Regions from separate parts of the Mesorhizobium sp. Mes31 genome, predicted to be linked through region 3. Evidence: predicted binding sites of a transcription regulator. Region 3 holds the regulator's gene; each other region holds the start of a gene.
The links. The regulator PhoB, encoded in region 3, activates phosphate uptake and scavenging genes when phosphate is short. The targets are predictions, from matches to a motif close to TGTCATNNANCTGTCAT.
Positions count from the first base shown of each region.

Region 1: phnC (phosphonate ABC transporter ATP-binding protein) is a predicted target of PhoB. The motif match lies at 2,228-2,244, and genes of this name have one in related genera.
Region 2: NR193_RS00095 (ceramide glucosyltransferase) is a predicted target of PhoB. The motif match lies at 1,790-1,806, and genes of this name have one in related genera.

Region 1 covers NZ_JALJRL010000008.1:53,030-60,194, forward strand. The annotation lists gene phnK (phosphonate C-P lyase system protein PhnK) at 1-1, shown strand, start outside; gene phnL (phosphonate C-P lyase system protein PhnL) at 70-777, shown strand; gene NR193_RS15395 (DapH/DapD/GlmU-related protein) at 774-1,391, shown strand; gene NR193_RS15400 (DUF1868 domain-containing protein) at 1,478-2,188, shown strand; gene phnC (phosphonate ABC transporter ATP-binding protein) at 2,325-3,182, shown strand; gene phnD (phosphonate ABC transporter substrate-binding protein) at 3,352-4,260, shown strand; gene phnE (phosphonate ABC transporter, permease protein PhnE) at 4,316-5,272, shown strand; gene phnE (phosphonate ABC transporter, permease protein PhnE) at 5,276-6,643, shown strand; gene NR193_RS15425 (sugar phosphate isomerase/epimerase) at 6,875-7,165, opposite strand, start outside.
Region 2 covers NZ_JALJRL010000001.1:19,050-26,214, reverse strand. The annotation lists gene argF (ornithine carbamoyltransferase) at 1-68, shown strand, start outside; gene NR193_RS00105 (Hsp33 family molecular chaperone) at 198-1,232, shown strand; gene apaG (Co2+/Mg2+ efflux protein ApaG) at 1,295-1,687, opposite strand; gene NR193_RS00095 (ceramide glucosyltransferase) at 1,916-3,067, shown strand; gene NR193_RS00090 (O-succinylhomoserine sulfhydrylase) at 3,084-4,271, opposite strand; SAM riboswitch at 4,329-4,406, opposite strand; gene NR193_RS00085 (2'-deoxycytidine 5'-triphosphate deaminase) at 4,545-5,639, shown strand; gene NR193_RS00080 (ABC transporter substrate-binding protein) at 5,739-6,512, shown strand; gene araD1 (AraD1 family protein) at 6,708-7,165, opposite strand, start outside.
Region 3 covers NZ_JALJRL010000012.1:56,896-64,060, reverse strand. The annotation lists gene NR193_RS20685 (PAS domain-containing protein) at 1-413, shown strand, start outside; gene pstS (phosphate ABC transporter substrate-binding protein PstS) at 924-1,979, shown strand; gene pstC (phosphate ABC transporter permease subunit PstC) at 2,045-3,028, shown strand; gene pstA (phosphate ABC transporter permease PstA) at 3,032-3,883, shown strand; gene pstB (phosphate ABC transporter ATP-binding protein PstB) at 3,880-4,683, shown strand; gene phoU (phosphate signaling complex protein PhoU) at 4,709-5,416, shown strand; gene phoB (phosphate regulon transcriptional regulator PhoB) at 5,436-6,125, shown strand; gene NR193_RS20650 (agmatinase) at 6,241-7,152, opposite strand.

The sequences.
Region 1 (7,165 bases), on a different contig from region 3:
GCCGCGTGATGCCGAAAAGTGGAAGGCGGTTTTCGGACCAGATCATGCGGCAAAGCAAAGGACACTGACATGGCAACCCCGCTCGTCGTTTCCGACGTCGCCAAGAGCTTTACCATGCATCTGCGCGACGGCATCAAACTGCCTGTCGTCGCCGGTGTCTCGTTCTCGATCAGGGCTGGCGAATGCACGGTGCTTGGCGGTCCGTCCGGCGCCGGCAAGAGCTCGATCCTCAAGATGCTCTACGGCAACTACGCCGTCGACGAAGGTCAGATCATCGTCAGCCATGACGACGGCTTGATCGATCTTGCAACCGCCAGCCCTCGCACCGTGCTTGCGGTGCGCCGCCAGACCATCGGCTATGTCAGCCAGTTCCTGCGAACCGTGCCGCGCGTCCCGGCGCTGGATGTCGTCGCCGAGCCGCTGGTCGAGCGCGGCGAGGACCGCGAGAGCGCGCGCGACAAGGCGCGCGCCTTGCTGGCGCAACTCAACCTGCCGGAGAAACTCTGGGCTCTGCCGCCGGCGACCTTCTCCGGCGGCGAGCAGCAGCGCGTCAACATCGCGCGCGGCTTCATCACCGAGCACCCGATCCTGCTGCTCGACGAGCCGACCGCCTCGCTCGACGCCAGGAACCGCGACGTGGTGATCGAACTCATCGCTGGCAAGAAGACGGCGGGCGTCGCCCTGCTGGGTATCTTCCACGATCATGACGTGCGCGAGGCGGTTGCCGACCGCATCATCGACGTCACCGTTTTTGCCCCGGGAAAAATCGCCGCATGACCAGGAAATTATCGGAAGCGCCGCTGGTCCACCCGACGGCGGAGGTACAGAACTCGACGCTTGGCCGCTGGACCGAGATAGCCGACCGCAGCCGGGTCTCGGAAAGCGAGCTTGGCGACTATTCCTACATGATGCAGGACTGCGCCGTCTGGTGCGCGACGATCGGCAAGTTTGCCAACATCGCCGCAAGCGTGCGCCTCAATGCCACCAACCACCCGACCTGGCGGCCGACGCTGCACCATTTCACTTATCGCGCCTCCGACTATTGGGACGATGCCGAGCACGAGAGCGAATTCTTCGCCCAGCGCCGCGCCAAGCGCGTCACCATTGGCCATGACACCTGGCTCGGCCACGGCTCGACCGTGCTGCCTGGCGTCACTGTCGGCGATGGCGCGGCGGTCGGCGCCGGAGCGGTCGTCTCGAAGGATGTCGCGCCCTACACCATCGTCGGCGGCGTGCCGGCCAAGCCGATCCGCGAGCGCTTCGACCGCCGCACCGCCGAGCGCTACCAAGCGCTTGCCTGGTGGGACTGGGACCACGCAAGGCTGCGCGCCTCGCTCGACGATTTCAGGGAGCTATCCGCCGAAGCCTTTCTGGAAAAATACCAGGGATAGGCCATCACATCATCGTCATGGACAAGCCTGTTTCATATCCCTGACACATCACCGAAGCAGGACGTGGTCTTTCCCCGGAGATCGCCATGCTCGACACAGTCAAACCATCACTCGCCGGATTCTTTGCCGGCTCGAACCCGACCCCTCCGACGCACCTCGGCACCCGCTACGACACGTCAGGCAATTTCCTGATCGAACCCGGCAACACGGTTGTCAGCCACCTGGTCAGCGGTTCGCCATCCGAGGCCGTGGTGCTTGCCGTACGCGACCGGATGCTGGCTATGCCCGACGCCGACCGGCTGGCCTTCACGCCCGTCTCCAGCCTGCACATGACGCTTTTCCAGGGCATCATCGAATACCGCCGCCGCTTGCCCTACTGGCCGCAGGACGTGCCGCTCGACACCAGCATCGACACGATGACCCGCCTCTATCTGGAGCGGCTGAAAGGCTTCGAGGGCTTTGGCCCATTCAACATCAAGGTGGTCGAAGTCGTACCGACGGGGCTCACTGTTGCCGGCGCGACGGAGGACGACGTGCGCATCATGCGTGCCTGGCGCGACGCCTTGGCCGTGCCGTTCGGATACCGGCACCCCGATCACGACGCTTACGTCTTTCACATCACCTTCGCCTATCAGATCCAGCGGTTGGCGGACGACAGGGTGGCGCAATGGCAAGCCCTGTTCGATGACTCTCTGGCGCTTTTCGCGCGGCAGGCGCCGGTGATCGAGATCAAGGCGCCCGCCTTCTGTGCATTCCGCGACATGAAGCACTTCGAGGAGTTGCTTGTGCTCGGCTGATCGGGCTGAAACGAGGCGCCAGACGTCGCGTCTGTGGGCAGTAACAAAACTGACATCAATTCGACACCGCAGGTTCATGGCGCTGCGCTAGCGAAGGCCAACAGACCTTCAACCGCGACTGGACTGAAACCTGCCGATGTCAGCAACGTCAGCCACGCTCGAAATCCGCGGCGTCTCTCGCCGATTTGGCAAGAACATCGCCGTCAGCAATGTCGACATTTCCATCCCGCAAGGTCAGATGGTCGGCATTATCGGCCGTTCCGGAGCTGGCAAATCGACCCTTTTGCGCATGATCAACCGTCTCATCGATCCCAGTCAGGGGTCGATTTTTTTTGACGGCGCCGAGGTTTCCCAGCTGCGCGGTTCGCCGCTGCGGCGCTGGCAGCGCGACTGCGCCATGATCTTCCAGCAGTTCAACCTGGTGCCGCGCCTCGACGTGCTGACCAACGTGCTGCTCGGCAAGCTGAACCACCGTTCGACCATCACCAATCTGTTCGGCATGTTCTCGCGCGCCGAGTGCGCCGAGGCGGTTGCGGCGCTGGAGCGGCTCGATATCGCGCGCACGGCACTGCAGCCCGCCGGCACCTTGTCGGGCGGCCAGCAGCAGCGCGTCGCCATCGCGCGTGCCATGATGCAGCAGCCCAAGGTTATCCTCGCCGACGAGCCGATCGCTTCGCTCGACCCGCTCAACGCCAAGGTGGTGATGGATTCGCTGCAGGACATCAATCTGCGCGAAGGCATCACCGTCGTCACCAATCTTCATACGCTGGATACCGCCCGCACCTATTGCAACCGCATCATCGGCATGGCTGCCGGCAAGGTCGTCTTCGATGGGCCGCCGGAAGAGCTCAACCGCGAGGCCGTGCGTCTCGTCTATGGCGCCGACAGCAATGGCGGCGAGATCTCCGAGGCCATCACCTCGACCAGCGTTGCCATCAAGCAAAAGATCGCCGCATCCGCCGGACCGCTCGAGCCCGCATTCCCGGGTTACTGAGCTCATGGCCCCGAACCGAAGGTCCGCGTTAGCGAAACTCGGCATCCGGTTTTCGGGAAATACCATGGGCCGGGAAAGAGCGGTTGGGATCGCCCGCCCGCGTCAAGGGCACCTGTCGAAATCAAGAACGCTGCCGGCGCGGGGCCGGAACCCACAGGAGAGATACCAGATGTTCAGGAAGATGGTTTTTGGCGCCGTTTCGGTGCTCGCAATGGCAACCAGCATGGCCCATGCCGCCGATATGAAGGAATTTCGCGTCGGTATTCTCGGCGGTGAAAACGAGACCGACCGGCTGCGCAACTACCAGTGCCTCGCCGACCACCTGAAAGCCGAATTCGGCTTCGAGAAAGTGTCGCTGTTCCCGGCCGCCGATTATGACGGTGTCATCCAGGGCCTGCTTGGCGGCACGCTCGACTTCGCCGAACTCGGCGCTTCCGGCTACGCCAGCGTCGTTCTCAAGGACCCGAAGGCCGTCACCCCGATCCTCACCACCCAGCAGACCGACGGCGCGACCGGCTATTATTCGATCGGCCTGGCGCTCAAGTCCTCCGGCATCACCGACATCAAATCGGCCAAGGGCAAGAAGCTTGGCTACGCCGATCCGGATTCGACCTCTGGCTATCTGATCCCGCTGACCCAGATTCCGAAGGACACCGGTGCTTCGAACGAAACCTTCTTCGCTTCGACCCAGTTCAATGGTGGCCACGAGAACAACGTTCTGGCCGTGCGTGACGGCAAGGTCGACGTGGCGGTGGACGATTCCTCCGGCATCGGCGACTTCAAGGACGGCTACAGCTCCGGCACCTTCCACAAGGAAGTCGCCAAGGGCGCCGTCGACCCCAACGACTTCGTCGAAGTCTGGCGCTCGGGCCTGATCCCGAACGGCCCGCTGGTCGTGCGCACCGCGCTCGGCGACGACATGACCGCCAAGCTTGCCGACTTTTTCACGCAGCTCCCCAAGAAGGACAAGGCCTGCTTCGAAGGCATCGAAGGCGGCGATTTTACCGGCTACGTCCCGGTGAAGCCGGACTTCTACAACGTCATCGTCGAAGCCCGTAAGGCAGCCATCGGCGGCTAACGGTAAAATCAGGAAGGGCGGTGTTCAAAGCACCGCCCTTTTTGCATCTCCGATCATGACCCTTTCCGTGACCGCTCATTCAGACGCGACGCACCAGGCAGCCGATGCCTGGCGACGCCAGACATCCTTGCGCCGGCTCTATACGGCTATCGGTGTCGGCCTGCTCATTGTCGCGCTCTGCGGCACCATGTGGTTCGCCGACGAGGCCAATGCCGGGCATTTCTTCGACCGGCTGCCGCACATACTGGACTTCCTGAGCTGGCTAGTCCCCAAGGACTGGAACGATGTCTGGCGGGCGATGTTCGACGTCGCTTCCCCACACGACACCGGCACCCAGGAATTCAACTTCCCGCTCGGCCGCGCCTATGTCTGGGGCAGCTTCTACATCCCCGAATATTTCGAGCTGATGCTGACCACGCTGAACGTGGCGCTTGTCTCGACCTTCATCGGTTTCGTCTTTGCCGTGCCGTTCTCCTTCATCGCGGCGCGCAACCTGACGCCGCATCCGGTGCTGCGGCTGATCGTCAAGCGCTTCATGGAACTGCTGCGCGCCTTTCCCGAGATCGTCATTGCCGGTCTGTTCGCGGCCATTGTCTCGATCGGCCCGATCGCCGCCATCATCGCCATCGGCCTGCATTCGATCGGCGCGCTGGGCAAGCTGTTCTACGAGATCAACGAGAACATCGACATGCGCGCCGAGGAAGGCCTGCGAGCGGTCGGCGCCAACTGGTTCGAGCGGGTACGCTTTGCCGGCCTGCCGCAGGTGCTGCCCAACTTCATGTCCTACACACTGCTGCGGATCGAGATCAACGTGCGCATCTCCACCATCATGGGCGCGGTCGGCGGCGGCGGTATCGGCGAAGAGCTGAAGCTGTCCATCTCCCGCGGCTTCGGCGCCAAGACGATAGCCTTGGTGCTGCTCCTGTTCACCACGATCTTCATCGTCGACCAGTTCTCCGCCTGGCTGCGCCGCAAGCTTGTCGGCGAGCAAGCTTTCATGGTGGGAGCTTAACCGATGACCACCATGACCGCCGATCAGATCCAGTCGATCGAGGAGCGCTTCCCGCACGTGTTCCAGCGCCCGTTCCACCAGCGCTTCGGGCCGCTGCTGTTGCTTGGAGGCACCCTTGTCTATCTCCTCTATGCCCTATGGTTCTTCAACCTGCCGCAGGTGATGCGGGAATCGCACTGGGAACGCCTGCCGCTGTTCCTGACCCAGTGGATAAGCTACGACGTGCAGCCGGTCTTCCGCCTCGACGAACCGCAGATCACCGCCAAATATCCACGCTTCTCGGTGCTCGGTCCTGACCCGCATCCGGACTGGGTCAAGACCAATGCCGACGGTTCGGTGACGATCCTGATCGATGGCGCCGCCAAGTCGGTCACCTTCGACAAGATGCAAGCGACGATCATTGCCAACGGTGAGACCGTGCCGGTCGCACTGGACACTGGCAAGCCGCTGATCTCCGGCCCGGTTCCCGACTGGATCACCGCGCATGAGGACGAGGTCGTCGCCGACATGGGCTTTGCCGGCGAGGTCCGCGTCGCTGCCGACCGCGTCAAGGTACGCAAGCGCTTCCTTGGCTGGGCGAATTTTGTCTTCGATACCCGCTCGCCGTTCTTCGGCAAGTCGGCGGGCGAAGTGGCCTCGCTGATCGTCTCCGGGCCCGAACTCAAGCCGGGCACGTCCAATCTGGCGCTGGCCGGCGACAACATCTGGAACAACGCCCAGTGGCAGCATGGCGATGTCTGGACAAAGCTCTTGCAGACCATCGTCATGGCGTTTCTCGGCACCGCGCTTGGCGGCATCGTCGCCTTCCCGCTCGCGTTCTTCGCCGCCCGCAACATCACGCCCAGCCGGCTGGTCAACCAGGTGCTCAAGCGCTTCTTCGACTTCATGCGCTCGATCGATATGCTGATCTGGGCGCTGTTCTTCACCCGCGCCTTCGGGCCGGGTCCCCTGGCGGGCAGCGCCGCGATCTTCTTCACCGAGATCGGCACGCTCGGCAAAACCTATTCCGAGGCGCTCGAAAACATCGACGACAAGCCGCGCGAGGGTGTCGTCTCGACCGGCGCCAACGGCCTTCTGGTGCAGCGCTACGGCGTGCTGCCGGAAGTGATCCCAGTGTTCATCAGCCAGACGCTCTATCAGTGGGAATCCAACACCAGGGGCGCGACCATCATCGGTGCCGTCGGCGCCGGTGGAATCGGCCTGAAGTTGTGGGAAGCGATGCGCACCAACTCCAATTGGGCCAATGTCTTCTACATGGTGCTGCTGACGCTGGTCGTGGTCTTCGTCTTCGACAACATTTCCAACTTCCTGCGCCGCAGGCTGAGCCGGACCATCCACGACTACAACAGGATCCAGGCCGAGCAGGGATAACCAGCCAAGGCCATGATTGGTAGCGGCCGACCGGGTTTTCGTCATCCACGGGCGGAGCAAGGAGCGAAGCGACACGGCGCAGACCCGAGGATCCATGCCGTGACCTATGAGCGTTGCAACGGTGCAGGAATTCTGTTCCGCGGCATTCCTCGATTAATGTCGCGGCATGGATCCTCGGGTCTCCGCGTCCGCTTCGCTTCCGCTCCGCCCGTGGATGACGAAGGAAGGCGCCTAAGCGGCTTTCTTCCACCCGTTCCTGATATGCTTGTAGCCGTCGCGGTAGACGGCTTCCGGGCTCTCGAAAAAATCACGCCATACCTTGGTCGCCGCCGCCAGGTCCTTGAGCGAGCGGCCGAACGCCTCGATCGTCAGCCAGTCGTCATAGCCGCTCTTGCGGATGGCGGAAAAAGTCTCCGTCCACGGAATATTGCCGCGCCCCGGCACGCCGCGGTCATTCTCCGAAATATGGATGTGCACGACATTCCCGCGGTGCTTTGTATAGGCGCCGATCGGGTCGGCCTC
Region 2 (7,165 bases), on a different contig from region 3:
TCTTCGACGAGGCCGAGAACCGGCTCCATGCCCAGAAGGCCGTGCTCGCCTGGTGTCTTGGTGCTTGAAGTGTCTTGGTGCTTGAAGTGTCTTGGCGCTTGAAGTGCCTGGGAGCTTGATCTCTGGGGGCGTGATGCCTATTTGCGCCGCATCACGCAAATCAAGCGCGTTTCGACGCATGCGCCCCACAGGGCGGCATGGCCGCGCCCTGGAGCTTTGTCATGTTGGAAACCCATCAAGTGACTGAACATCACCCCAAACTCGGCGAATTCGGCTACGCCGGCGACGATCACGTCGTTCCCTTCGAGGTCGGCCCGCTCGACGTACGCGGCCGCACCGTTCAACTCGGGCCGATGCTCGACGCCATCCTGAGCCGCCACGATTATCCCGAGCCGGTCGCCCGCCTGCTGGCGGAGGCCTGTGTGCTGACGGTGCTGCTCGGCACATCGCTCAAGTTCGAGGGCAAATTCATCCTGCAGACCCGCACCGATGGTCCGGTCGATATGCTGGTCGCGGATTTTTCCACGCCCACGGCACTGCGGGCCTATGCGCGTTTCGATCCCGACCGGCTTGAGGCGCTGGTCGCGGCCGGCGAAACGTCTCAGCAGACGCTGCTCGGCAGCGGTGTCCTGGCGCTGACCATCGACCAGGGTGCTCACACGCAGCGCTATCAGGGCATTGTCCAGCTCGACGGCGAAACGCTCGAAGACGCGGCACGTACCTATTTCCGCCAGTCGGAGCAGATTCCGACCGATCTCAGGCTTTCGGTGGCCAAGCTGTTGACGCCCGGCATCGGTGGCGCACGCGAACAGTGGCGCGCCGGTGGCATCCTGGCGCAGTTCCTGCCGCAATCGCCCGAGCGTATGCGTGTGCCGGACCTGCCGGGTGGCGATGGCGATCCGCGCGACGAAATCCACGATCCGGCCGACAATTCCTGGCAGGAACTGCTGGCGTTGCTCGGCACCATCGAGCCGACCGAGCTGATCGACCCGACGATCGGCGCCGAGCGGCTGCTCTACAGGTTGTTCCACGAGCATGGCGTGCGCGTCTTCGGCGGTGTTCCGGTCGCCGATCAGTGTTCGTGTTCGCGGGACAAGATCCGCGGCATCCTCGAGGGCTTCTCCGCGCAGGAGATCAAGGACAGCACCGAGGATGGCGGCATCCACGTCGCCTGCGAATTCTGCTCGAAGCAATATGACTTCGACCCGGCGGAATTTGCAGCGGCTCAATAGCGACAGAACAACGTCTCACCGGCTGCCTCGCGGCCGGTGAGGGCATTGGCGCCCACCCGAGGCTAATTCACCGTGCGCCGCGTACCCGGCAGGTCGAGCGAGAAGGCGGGGATGGCGATGTCGAACGTCTCGCCCCGCTTGTTGCGCATCGTGTAATGCCCGACCATGATCCCTGACGGTGTCGAAAGTGGGCAGCCGGACGTGTATTGATAGCTGTCGCCGGGATTGAGTTCGGGCTGGTCGCCAACGACGCCGGCGCCGCGCACTTCCTCGACCCGACCGGTGCCGTCGGTGATGTGCCAATAGCGCGACAACAGCTGCACGAACTCCTCCGACTGATTGTCGATCGTTATCTGATAGCCCCAGACATAGCGGTTCTCGGACGGATCCGAGCGATCCTCCAGATAGAACGGCCTGACCTGCACTTCGATGTTGCGCGTGACGGCGCGGTACATAAGCGACTCCAAAACAGTCCCGGCAACTTTCGGCGCTCCTCTCGGGCTGGTCAACGGTGCGCCCCCGTCATTCCGACCTGACAGGCAAGTGCCGACAAAGAATGTCATTTAAGTGACACATGACAATGATGGTGTGCGCCAACCAGTGCCTGGCGACTCGGGCGCTTTGTCGAATTGTCGAAAGCGGTCGCCATGGAGGCCGGCTTTTTCTGGAGTGACCGGATCTCGATGGAACTCACTCTCATAGCCGCCTTGCTTTCGACTGTTCTCATTGTCTCAAACCTCGCCAGCATCGTGTTCGCCGCTTCACGTCTGAAGCGACGCCGCGTCATCGCAGCGCCGACCGGCAAGTCACGGCCGGTGTCGATCGTCGTGCCGTCGCGTGGCGTCGAGCCGTTCACGCACGAGACGCTGGAGCGCGCCTTCTCGCTCGACTGGCCACGCTACGAATTGATCTTCTGCGTCGCCCATGCCGATGATCCGGTGGTCGGATTGATCCGCGCCGCCATCGCCCGTTTTCCGGCAGTGCCGGCCCGCCTGTTGTTCGGCGACGACCGCATCAGCGCAAATCCGAAGCTCAACAATTGCGTCAAGGGCTGGGAAGCGGCGCGCCACGACTGGGTCATCCTGGCCGATTCCAACGTGTTGATGCCTGAAGATTATGTCCAGCACCTGATGGCGGCCTGGCGGCCGGACACCGGCCTTGTCTGCTCGACGCCGATCGGCTCGCGGCCGGACGGCTTCTGGGCCGAGGTCGAATGTGCCTTCCTCAACACGCTGCAGGCGCGCTGGCAATATGCCGGCGAAGCGCTCGGCCTTGGCTTTGCCCAAGGCAAGAGCATGTTGTGGAACAAGCCGATGCTCGACGCCAGTGGCGGCATCCGCGCGCTGGCCGCCGAGATCGCCGAAGACGCTGCCGCGACCAAGCTGGTCAACGGCCTCGGCCTGCGCGTCAATCTCGTCGCCGCCCCTTTCGAGCAGCCGCTCGGCCGGCGCACGCTTGCCGAGATCTGGTCGCGCCAGGCGCGTTGGGCGCGCCTGCGCCGTGTCACCTTCCCGCTGTTCTTCGCGCCCGAGATCCTGACTGGCGCGGCGGTGCCGCTGGTGCTTGCGCTGGTTGCGGCGGCAGGCGCCGGCTTCAGCCTGCCGCTGACCTGCATCGCCGTGCTGGCAGCCTTCTATCTTCCGGAATGCGCCCTGGCCTCGGCCAAGGGCTGGTATCTGTCGCCCCGCATGATCGCGGCGATGGTGGTGCGCGACATGATCCTGCCGGTGATGTGGGCACGCGGCTGGCTCGGCGGCGCCGTCGACTGGCGCGGCAACGCGATGACCATTGGCACCAAGGCGGCCGAACTGGAAGAGACGCCGTCGAGCGCCTGAAGGGCCAAAACCTCTCCTACTTGGCCTTCAGCGCCTGCGCGATATCCTCGAGCAGATCGTCGGCATCCTCCAGGCCGACCGAAAGCCTGAGCGTGCCCGGCCCGATGCCGAGTTCCGCGCGGGCTTCGTCGCTCAAATTCTTGTGCGTCGTCGTCGCCGGATGGGTGATCAGGCTCTTGGCGTCGCCGAGATTGTTGGAGATCAGCACGATGTCGAGCGCGTTCTGCAAGGCGAAGGCCGCCTGCTTGCCGCCCTTGACGTCGAGGCAGATCAGCGTCGAGCCGCCCGACATCTGCTTCTTGACGATCGCCGCCTGAGGGTGGTCGGCGCGGCCGGGATAGATGACACGGGCGATTTCCGGCTGCACGGCAAGGAAGTCGGCGATCTTGCCGGCGCTTTCCGTCTGCTGGCGTACGCGCAGCGGCAGCGTCTCCAGGCCCTTCAGCAACGTCCAGGCGTTGAAGGGCGACAGGCTGGGCCCGGTGTGGCGGAAATAGTCGTGCAGGTTCTCGTCGATCCACTTCTTGTCCGACAGGATGACGCCGCCAAGGCACCGCCCTTGGCCGTCAATGTGCTTGGTCGCCGAATAGACGACGATATGCGCGCCAAGCTGCAAGGGTTTCTGCTGCAGGGGGGTGGCAAAGACGTTGTCGACGACGAGCCGCGCGCCGATCGAATTGGCGAGTGAGGCAACCGCGGCGATGTCGACCACTTCCAGCGTCGGGTTGGTCGGGCTTTCCAGGAAGAACAGCTTGGTGTTCGGCCTGACCGCTTTTTCCCAGTTGGCGATGTCGGTGCCGTCGACCAGCGTTGCCTCGATACCGTACCGAGGCGCCAGGGTCTCGACCACCCAGCGGCAGGAGCCGAACAGCGCGCGCGCCGCCACGATATGGTCGCCGGCCTTGACGCTGCACAGAAGGGCTGCGGTCACCGCCGCCATGCCCGACGCGGTGGCGCGCGCATCCTCGGCGCCTTCCAGCGCGCACATGCGCTTTTCGAACATGTCGACCGTGGGATTGGCGTAGCGCGAATAGATGAAGCCCGGCTCCTCGCCCTTGAAACGGGCTTCGGCGGCCTGCGCCGTCTCGTAGACATAGCCCTGGGTGAGGTACATCGCCTCGGAGGTTTCGCCGAATTGAGAACGCAGGGTTCCGGCGTGTACGAGGGCTGTCTGAGGTTTCCAGTTGCGCTTCTTGGTGCTCATCGCTTTTGTTCCAGACACAAAAAAACCGGCCGCGAAAGTCGCAACCGGTCCATACGGCCTTGCGGCCCGACGGTCCTTTAGCGACTTGTTTAACGTGGCTGCAAGCCGACCGGCCAAATCACCACGGGATAACGACCCTTTAGACCCGCGCCACGCTTGCGTCAATTGCCGGCTTGATTAAGAGGTTTGTACCAAGCAGGTTCAGCAAAAGTGTTCCACGGTTTTGCGGCAAGAACCGGCGACAAGAAAAACGTCTGGCCTAGGAGTGGAGCCTTGCGGCAGACAGGCATTCTTCCCGATCAGGACATTTCGGCGCTGTTCCAGTCCGGTGCGCTGAAGTCGCCGCGCGCCCTCGATGCCGACCAGATCCAGCCGGCCAGCCTGGATTTGAGGCTCGGCGACAAGGCATGGCGGGTGCGGGCCTCCTTCCTGCCCGGTCCCGGCCACAAGGTTTCGGAAAAGCTCGACCGGCTGAAGCTGCACGAGATTGATCTTGCCGACGGCGCCGTACTGGAAACCGGCTGCGTCTACATCGTGCCATTGCTCGAAAGCCTTGCGCTGCCGGCGGAGATTTCGGCCTCGGCCAATCCGAAGAGCTCGACCGGGCGGCTCGACATCTTCACCCGTGTCATGACCGACCGTGGCCACGAGTTCGACAAGATCGCCGCCGGCTATCATGGGCCGCTCTACCTGGAGGTCAGCCCGCGCACCTTCCCGATCGTTGCGCGCACCGGCTCGCGGCTGTCGCAGATACGCTTCCGCACCGGCAATGCGCTGCTTTCGGAAGCCGAGTTGCATGAATTGCATCGCGCCCAGATGCTGGTCGCCACCGAGCCGCCGAACATTTCCGGTGGCGGCATCGCGCTGTCGATCGACCTCAATGGCGATGAAAATGGTCTGGTCGGCTATCGCGGCAAGCATCACACCGGTCTCGTCGACGTCGACAAGCGTGCCGCGCAGGAGGTCGTCGATTTCTGGGAACCGATCCACAAGAGTGGCGCCGGCGAACTGGTGCTTGATCCCGACGAGTTCTACATCCTCGTCAGCCAGGAGGCGGTGCATGTGCCGCCGCTCTATGCCGCCGAGATGACGCCGTTCGATCCGCTGGTCGGCGAGTTCCGCGTCCACTATGCCGGCTTCTTCGATCCGGGTTTCGGCCACTCGGCGTCAGGCGGCACCGGCAGCCGGGCGGTGCTCGAAGTGCGCAGCCATGAAGTGCCGTTCATCCTCGACCATGGCCAGATTGTCGGCCGGCTGGTCTACGAGCATATGCTGAAGCGGCCGCAGGCGCTCTACGGCACCGACCTCGGCTCCAACTACCAGGCGCAGGGCCTGAAGCTGTCCAAGCATTTCCGCCCCGCACGCTGAACCGCATTGCCGTCGGGCAAAATACTTGCCTGTGCTGGCCCACCATGCTTGGCTGCCTTCTGGCCGTCAGGATGCCGGCGTTCAAGGGGAACCAAGAAGATGCGGATTTCAAAATGGATCGTTTCGGCAGCGGGCGCTGCCATGCTGGCGATGGCGGCTGGCTCTCTGTCGGCGCAGGCCGCGGAGAAACTGAAAATCGGCACCGAGGGTGCCTATCCGCCGTTCAACACCATTACCTCGGACGGCAAGGTTGTCGGTTTCGATATCGACATCGCCAATGCGCTGTGTGCGCAGATGAAGGTCGAGTGCGAAATCGTCACCCAGGATTGGGACGGCATCATTCCCGCCCTGCAGGCCAAGAAGTTCGATGCCATCATCGCGTCGATGAGCATCACCGAGGAGCGCAAGAAACAGGTCTCCTTCACCAACAAATACTATACGACGCCGCTCGCTTTGGTGGCGCCCAAGGACAGCGATCTCACCTCGACCGAACCGGCGGCACTTGCCGGCAAGACGGTCGGCGCCCAGGCTTCGACCACGCAGGCCGACTATGCCCAGAATACCTATGGCAAGGCGGGCGCGGAGGCGAAGCTCTATCCGACACAGGAAGAGGCGATCACCGACCTGACCAATGGCCGGCTTGATGCCGTGATCTCGGACAAGTTCGTGCTGGTGGACTGGCTGAAGAAGGCAAGCGACGGCTGCTGCAAGCTGGTCGGCGACGTCAAGGGCACCGAGACGCAAGCCGGCATCGCCGTGCGCCTGGAAGACACGGCACTGCGCGACAAGCTCAACGCGGCCATCGACGCCATCGTCGCCGACGGCACCTACAAGAAGATCCAGGCCAAGTATTTCGATTTCGATATTTATTGAGGGTAAAGCTGCCGATCTCCCCCCTCGTGGGGGAGATGCCCGGCAGGGCAGAGGGGGGCGTGAAGGATTGCCAACCTCGCATTCTGTGACAAATCGAAAGCAGTCCGAGGGCTCGATGATATTCGGAGGTGCTGGAGGGACAGCGCCCCCCTTTGGCCTGTCGGCCATCTCCCCCACGTGGGGGAGATCACGCTGTCAAAGCGCCTTCACCGCGACATTCACCGGCTGCTCGATCTCGAGCGGGTTGCGCAGCGGCAGGCCGAAATCCCTGGCCTCGATCTCGAACACGTCGCCGGCCTCGGTCCTGATGCCGTCGGCGAAGGACAGCGTCGCCGTTCCGAACATGTGCACATGCACGTCGCCTGGCTGGCGGAAGGCCGAGTATTTGAAATGGTGGTGTTCGAGATTGGCGATGGTGTGCGACATGTTCGCTTCGCCCGACAGGAACGGCTTTTCCCACAGCGTCTTGCCGTCACGCACAATGCGCGAGGTGCCGCGGATGTCGGACGGCAGGTCGCCGATCAGGATCTCCGGTCCGAACGACGCGTTGCGCAGCTTGGAATGGGCGAGGAAGAGATAGTTCACGCGCTCGGTCACGTGATCGGAAAACTCGTTCGACAGCGTGAAGCCGACGCGGAATGGCGCGCCGTCGT
Region 3 (7,165 bases):
GCGGTGGCGGGGACAGGCTGGATATCCTGGTGGCCGAGGACAATGAGGTGAACCAGATGGTCTTTACCCAGATCCTGGGCGAGACCGGTTATGGTTTCGAGATCGTCGGCAATGGCCGCAAGGCGCTCGACGCTTTCGGCAGGCTCAATCCATGCATGATCCTGATGGATGTCTCGATGCCGGAAATGAACGGGCTGGAGGCGACCGCCGCCATTCGCCGGCTGGAGGAAGAAACCGGCACGCATGTGCCGATCGTCGGCGTCACCGCGCATGCGCTGAAGGGCGATCGGGAACGCTGCCTGGAGGCCGGCATGGACGACTATCTGCCCAAGCCGATCAGTCCCAGGGCCCTGCTCGAGAAGGTCGAGCGCTGGATCGGCGCCGGTCGCCAGGGTCAGCGCAACGCCGGCTAGCATCGCATCCACGCATCCGCAGGGGGAATCAACCGGAAATCGCCGCTACCCCTGCGTGCAAGACTATGGCGCGATCGCACCATAGCAAGGGCGGCGCCCAGGCGAGACAATGGCCACATTCGAATTCCGCTCTTCCAGTTACGGGCGGGAGCAGCGACCGCCGGCATGAAACAGCGTCAATCTACCCCAACGGACCTGTTTTCGGCGATGGCCCGGCCAAGACATCCTCTGGCTGAGAGCAACGCGCTCCCGTCCGGATTTTCTTTACCAGGGCAACGACCCGGAAACGGCATGCCGGTCCCGGTCTGAAACGGCGCAAGTGCCTGATTCCGGGAGCAAAGCGAGGCTTCCCCGCGAGCACTCGTTGGCTGACGCCTTCTCTTCCCCAGTGACGCGTTACCGGGGTGACATCAAACTGTCATGCGACTGTAATAATCGAAGGCTATTGGCCTCAGCGGGCGCCGAGAGGAATGGCGCCGAGAGACCATCTTCCGAACAGGAGCAGGCCACATGAGACATTTCATCCGCTCGGCGGCCGTTGCGATTGCAATGGCTACGGCGTCTACCTTCACCCTTTCCGCGGCAATGGCAGCTGATCTTTCCGGCGCCGGCTCGACCTTCATCTATCCGGTGTTCGCCAAGTGGGCCGACACCTACAAGAAAGACACCAACGTAGGCCTCAACTACCAGTCGATCGGCTCGGGCGGCGGCATCAAGCAGGTCATCGCCAAGACCGTGACCTTCGGCGCCACCGACAAGCCGATGTCCGATGCCGACCTGGAAAAGAACGGCCTCGTCCAGTTTCCGATGGTGATGGGCGGCATCGTGCCGATCGTCAACCTGACCGGCATCAAGCCGGGCGAGCTGGTTCTTGACGGCAAGACGTTGGCCCAGATCTACCTGGGCGCCATCACCACCTGGGACGATGCCGCGATCAAGGCGCTGAACCCGACACTCACCCTGCCGTCGACCGCTATCGCCGTCGTGCATCGTTCGGACGGCTCGGGCACGACCTTCAACTTCACCAACTACCTGGTCAAGCTGTCGCCCGACTGGAAGGACAAGATCGGTTCCGACACGGCGGTCGAATGGCCGGTCGGCGTCGGCGCCAAGGGCAGCGAAGGCGTTGCCAACACCGTCAAGCAGACCGACGGCGGCATCGGCTACGTCGAGTATGCCTACGCGTCCCAGAACAACCTGTCCTACTCCAAGATGTTGAACGCCGCCGGCAAGGTTGTCGAGCCGTCGCTCGAATCCTTCGGCTCGGCTGCTTCGAACGCCGACTGGAAGGGTGCGAAGAACTTCAACGTCATCATCACCAACGAGCCCGGCGACGCCACCTGGCCGATCGCCGCGTCGACCTGGGTGCTGATCCACAAGGCTCCCGAAGATGTCGCCGCCACCGGTGAAGCGCTGAAGTTCTTCGCCTGGGCCTACAAGGACGGCAAGGACATCGCCAAGGGCCTCGACTACGTTTCGATCCCCGACAACGTCGTCGACCTGATCAAGGCTTCGTGGAAGTCGGATATCGTCACCGACGGCAAGCCCGTCTACGCTGGCGAGTGACATCCTCTAAAGGAGCGCCGCGTCGCGGCGCTCCTTTTTCCTCAACACAAAGAGCCGAGCTTCACATGAGCGCTGTCCAGGAAGCCTTGCCAGCCATTCGAGGTTCGCGCGATGCCACTGTCAGGCGGTTCGCGTTGACCGACGCGATCTTCCACGGGCTTACCCGCGCCGCCGCCATATTGGTGCTGGTCCTGCTCGGCGGTGTCGCGATCTCGCTGTTTGCCGGTTCCTGGCAGGCGCTGTCGACTTTCGGCTTCTCGTTCCTGACCAGTGAAAGCTGGAACCCGGTCACCGAGAAATTCGGCGCGTTGGCGCCGATCTACGGCACCATCGTCACTTCGGCGATCGCCATCCTGATCGCCGTGCCGCTCGGCATCGGCATTGCCATCTTCCTCACCGAACTTTGCCCGCGCCCGCTTCGGCGCCCGATCGGCATGGCGGTGGAGCTGCTCGCCGGCATCCCCTCGATCATCTACGGCATCTGGGGCCTGTTCGTGCTGGCGCCGTTCCTGCAGACGACCGTGCAGCCCTTCATCATCGGCATGTTCCACGGCATTCCTGGCCTCAACAGCCTGTTTGCCGGTCCGCCCTACGGTATCGGCCTTTTGACGTCGTCGCTGATCCTGGCCATCATGGTGCTGCCCTTCATCACCTCGATCACCAAGGATGTCTTCGACACGGTGCCGCCGGTGCTGAAGGAATCCGCCTACGGTATTGGTTGCACGACCTGGGAGGTGACCCGCCGCGTTGTCATTCCCTACACACGGATAGGCATCATGGGCGGCGTCATGCTCGGCCTCGGCCGTGCGCTCGGCGAAACCATGGCGGTGACCTTCGTCATCGGCAACGCGCATCGGATCAGCACCTCGCTGTTCGCGCCGGCGACGACGATCTCGGCGACCATCGCCAATGAATTCACCGAGGCCGTCGGCGATCTCTACACGTCTTCGCTGGTGGCGCTCGGCCTGATCCTGTTCGTCATCACCTTCCTGATCCTTGCCATCGCACGCTACATGCTGATGCGCATCGACGCCCGCACGGGAGCCTGACCGATGTCGACAGCCTCATCGCTTCACCAGAGCCGCAAGAGGAAGAATGCCGTGATGATGACGCTGTGCGTCATCGCCGCGGGCATCGGACTTGCCTGGCTGGCGCTGATCCTCGGCGCGCTGGTCCACAAGGGTACCGCCGGCCTGTCCCTCGACGTCTTCACGCAGATGACGCCGCCGCCCGGCGACGCCGGCGGTTTGCTCAACGCCATCTACGGCAGCGTGGTGATGACGGTCATCGCCGTCGTCGTCGGCACGCCCATCGGCGTGCTTGCAGGAACCTACATGGCCGAATATGGCCGCTTCTCGAAACTCACAACGGTGGTGCGTTTCATCAACGACATCCTGCTGTCGGCGCCGTCGATCATCATCGGCCTGTTCGTCTACGAACTGATGGTGCGGCCGATGGGGCATTTCTCGGCCCTTGCCGGTTCTGTCGCACTCGCCATCCTGGTCATTCCGGTCGTCGTGCGAACCACCGAAGACATGCTCAACCTTGTGCCGAACGCCTTGCGCGAAGCCGGCACCGCGATCGGCGCGCCGCGCTGGGTTGTCATCAAGTCGGTGGCCTACCGCGCCGCCCTTTCCGGTATCGTCACAGGCATACTGCTGTCGATCGCCCGTATCTCGGGCGAGACCGCGCCACTGCTTTTCACGGCGCTCAACAACCAGTTCTGGTCGAGCAATCTCAACGCACCGATGGCCAGCCTGCCGGTGACCATCTTCCAGTTCGCTCTCAGCCCTTATGAGGAATGGCAGCAACTGGCCTGGACCGGCGCACTCATAATCACATTGACGGTTCTCGCGCTCAGCATCTTTGCTCGCAGCCTGACCGGACGCAGAGAGGACAAATGAGCCAGATGTTGTCTCCAGACATGACGATCGCCGCCGAGGCAACCGCCAAGGCCAAGATCGAGGTCAAGAACCTCAACTTCTACTACGGCCAGAGCAAGGCGCTGAAGGGTATCACTCTGTCGCTGCCCGAGCGCAGCGTCACCGCCTTCATCGGGCCCTCGGGCTGCGGAAAGTCGACGCTGCTGCGCGTCTTCAACCGCATCTACGAGCTCTACCCGAAACAGACCGCCGAGGGCCAGGTGCTGCTCGACGGCCAGAACATCCTCGACCGGTCGCAGGATCTCAACCTGCTGCGGACCAAGATCGGCATGGTGTTCCAGAAGCCGACGCCATTTCCGATGTCGATCTACGAAAACATCGCTTTCGGCGTCAGGCTCTATGAGAAGATCAGCAAGTCCGAGATGGACGGCCGCGTCGAGCAGGCGCTCAAGCGCGCCGCACTGTGGACCGAGGTCAAGGACAAGCTCAACGCCAGCGGCCTCAGCCTTTCGGGCGGCCAGCAGCAGCGGCTCTGCATCGCCCGCACCGTGGCGGTGAAGCCGGAAGTCATCCTGCTCGACGAGCCGGCTTCGGCGCTCGATCCGCTGTCGACCGCCAAGATCGAAGAGCTGATCGACGAGTTGCAGGCCGACTACACGATCGTCATCGTCACCCACAACATGCAGCAGGCGGCACGCGTCTCGAAGCAGACCGCCTTCATGTATCTGGGCGAACTGGTCGAGTTCGACCGCACCGAGAAGATCTTCACGTCGCCCCGCGAGAAGCGCACGCAGGACTACATCACCGGCCGCTTCGGCTGAGCTCAGACATACGAGGACTAAGATCATGGGCGAACATACAGTCGCTTCTTTCGACGAGGATCTCGGACAGATCAGCAAGCTCATCAGCGACATGGGCGATCTCGCCGGCTCGATGGTCGGCGGTGCGACCAAGGCACTTCTGAATTCCGACAACGCCCTGGCACAGCGCGTTGTCTCCGACGACGCGATCATGGACGCGCGCCAGCGCGAACTCGACGACCGCGCCATCACTCTGATCGCCAAGCGGCAGCCGATGGCCGACGATCTGCGCCATGTCGTCGGTTCGATCCGCATGGCCGGCGACCTCGAGCGCATCGGCGATCTTGCCAAGAACATCGCCAAGCGCGTCGGCACCGTTGGCCTCAGCGTCACGCCTCGCGACCTTTCGCACTCGATCGATGCGATGGCGCAGCTGGTGCTGATCCAGGTGCAGGGCGTGATCGAGGAATACGCCGCCGCCGACGCGGCGGCGCTGGCCAAGCTCAGGAACGACGACGAACGCATCGACGTCAAGTACACGTCCGTGTTCCGCGAACTCCTGACCTACATGATGGAGGATCCGCGCAACATCACCGCGTGCACGCATCTGTTGTTCTGCGCCAAGAACCTCGAACGCATCGGCGATCACGTGACCAACATCGCCGAGAATGCGTATTATGTTTTGACCGGCACACAGCTACCCGCCAATCGCCCGAAGCAGGACGAGACGGCAATGTCCGCGCCGGCGGCATGACGACAGGGGTAAGCAGCCGATGATCGCGCCACGCATCATGGTCGTGGAGGATGAGGAGCCGCTCGGTGTGCTGCTCCGCTACAATCTGGAGTCCGAGGGTTACCAGGTCGAGGTGGTGACGCGCGGCGACGAGGCCGAGATCCGGCTGCAGGAGAACGTCCCCGACCTTCTGGTGCTGGACTGGATGGTGCCGGCGGTTTCAGGCATCGAACTCTGCCGGCGGCTGAGAATGCGCCCCGAGACCGAGCGGCTGCCAATCATCATGCTGACCGCGCGTGGCGAGGAGAGCGACCGCGTGCGCGGCCTTTCCACGGGCGCCGACGATTATCTGGTCAAGCCGTTCTCGACACCGGAGTTCATGGCCAGGGTCAAGGCGCTGCTGCGCCGCGCCAAGCCGGAAGTGCTGTCCAGCGTGCTCAAGGTTGGCGACATCGTGCTCGATCGTGAGTCGCACCGGGTCTATCGCAAGAAGAGCGAGATCCGGCTCGGGCCGACCGAATTCCGCCTGCTCGAATTCATGATGCGCCATCCTGGCCGCGTCTTCTCGCGCAGCCAGCTGCTCGACAATGTCTGGGGCGAGACGATCTATATCGACGAGCGCACGGTGGACGTGCATGTCGGCCGGTTGCGCAAGGCGGTCAACAACGGCCGCATGCCCGATGTCATCCGCACGATCCGCGGGGCGGGTTACGCGATCAGGGAAGACTAGAGCAGTTCACCGTTTCACGGAAACGGCAAACCGCTCTAACTCTTTGTTTTGACGCAATTCCGGACGGAAAACCGTTTCACACTTTTCCTGGAATTGCCCTAGCGAGAGTCCGGGCTCAAACCTGCCGGACGACGGTGCCGATGACGTTGACGAGAAGGCGCGCTGCGGTCAGGGCCGACAGGCCGTCAATGTCGGCGGGAGGATAAAGCTCGACAAGGTCGAATCCCGCGATCCTGGCCCGTCTGCCGAGGCCCCCGATCAGATCGACCACCTGGGTGTAGGTGAGGCCGCCGGGCGAACGCGCCGCCACGCCCGGCATGATACCGGGATCGAGGCCGTCGCAGTCGAGAGTTACGACGACCCGCGCCCCTTCCGGAATATGCCGGAGAGCGGCTTCGACGCCTTGGGCGTGAACCTCGCGGGCGGTTACAAAGCGGCTGCCATAGCGCCGTGCCGCTTCGATTTCGGTGAGGCGAGCGCTGCCGACGCCACGGATGCCGACCTGCACGATGCCGGCGACATGCGGCATCTCGCTTGCGCGGCGCATCGGGTTCGAATAGCCGTAGCGTTCGCCATGCACCTCGTCGCGCCAGTCGATATGGGCGTCGATCTGCAGGATCCAGACCGGCCCGTGATCCGCAAAGCCGGCGAGGAAGGGGATGGGCACGGAATCGTCGCCGCCGAGCAGGATCGGCACGGCCGGTAGTGCCAGAACCTGGCGCGTTTTCGCCTCGATCCGCGCCCTGTTGCCGCTATTGTCATGCATGGTGGTCGCGATGTCGCCGGTGTCGATGCAGCAGACCGGCTTGCCGTCGAACAGCGGGCCGCCGAGATCGAAATCCCAGTGCTCGACGAGCGTGGCATCGCCCTGGCTCGCAACGCGGATGGCGTCGGCGGCCAAGGCGTATCCGCTGCTGTCCTTGCCGGGATAGGTAGTGCCGTGACCGGCTCCAAAGATCACCGCACGCGGTATACGGCCATCGGCAAGGCAATCGGGAAAGCCAAGAAAGGGAGGCGAGGCGGTCATTTCTTGATGGTCC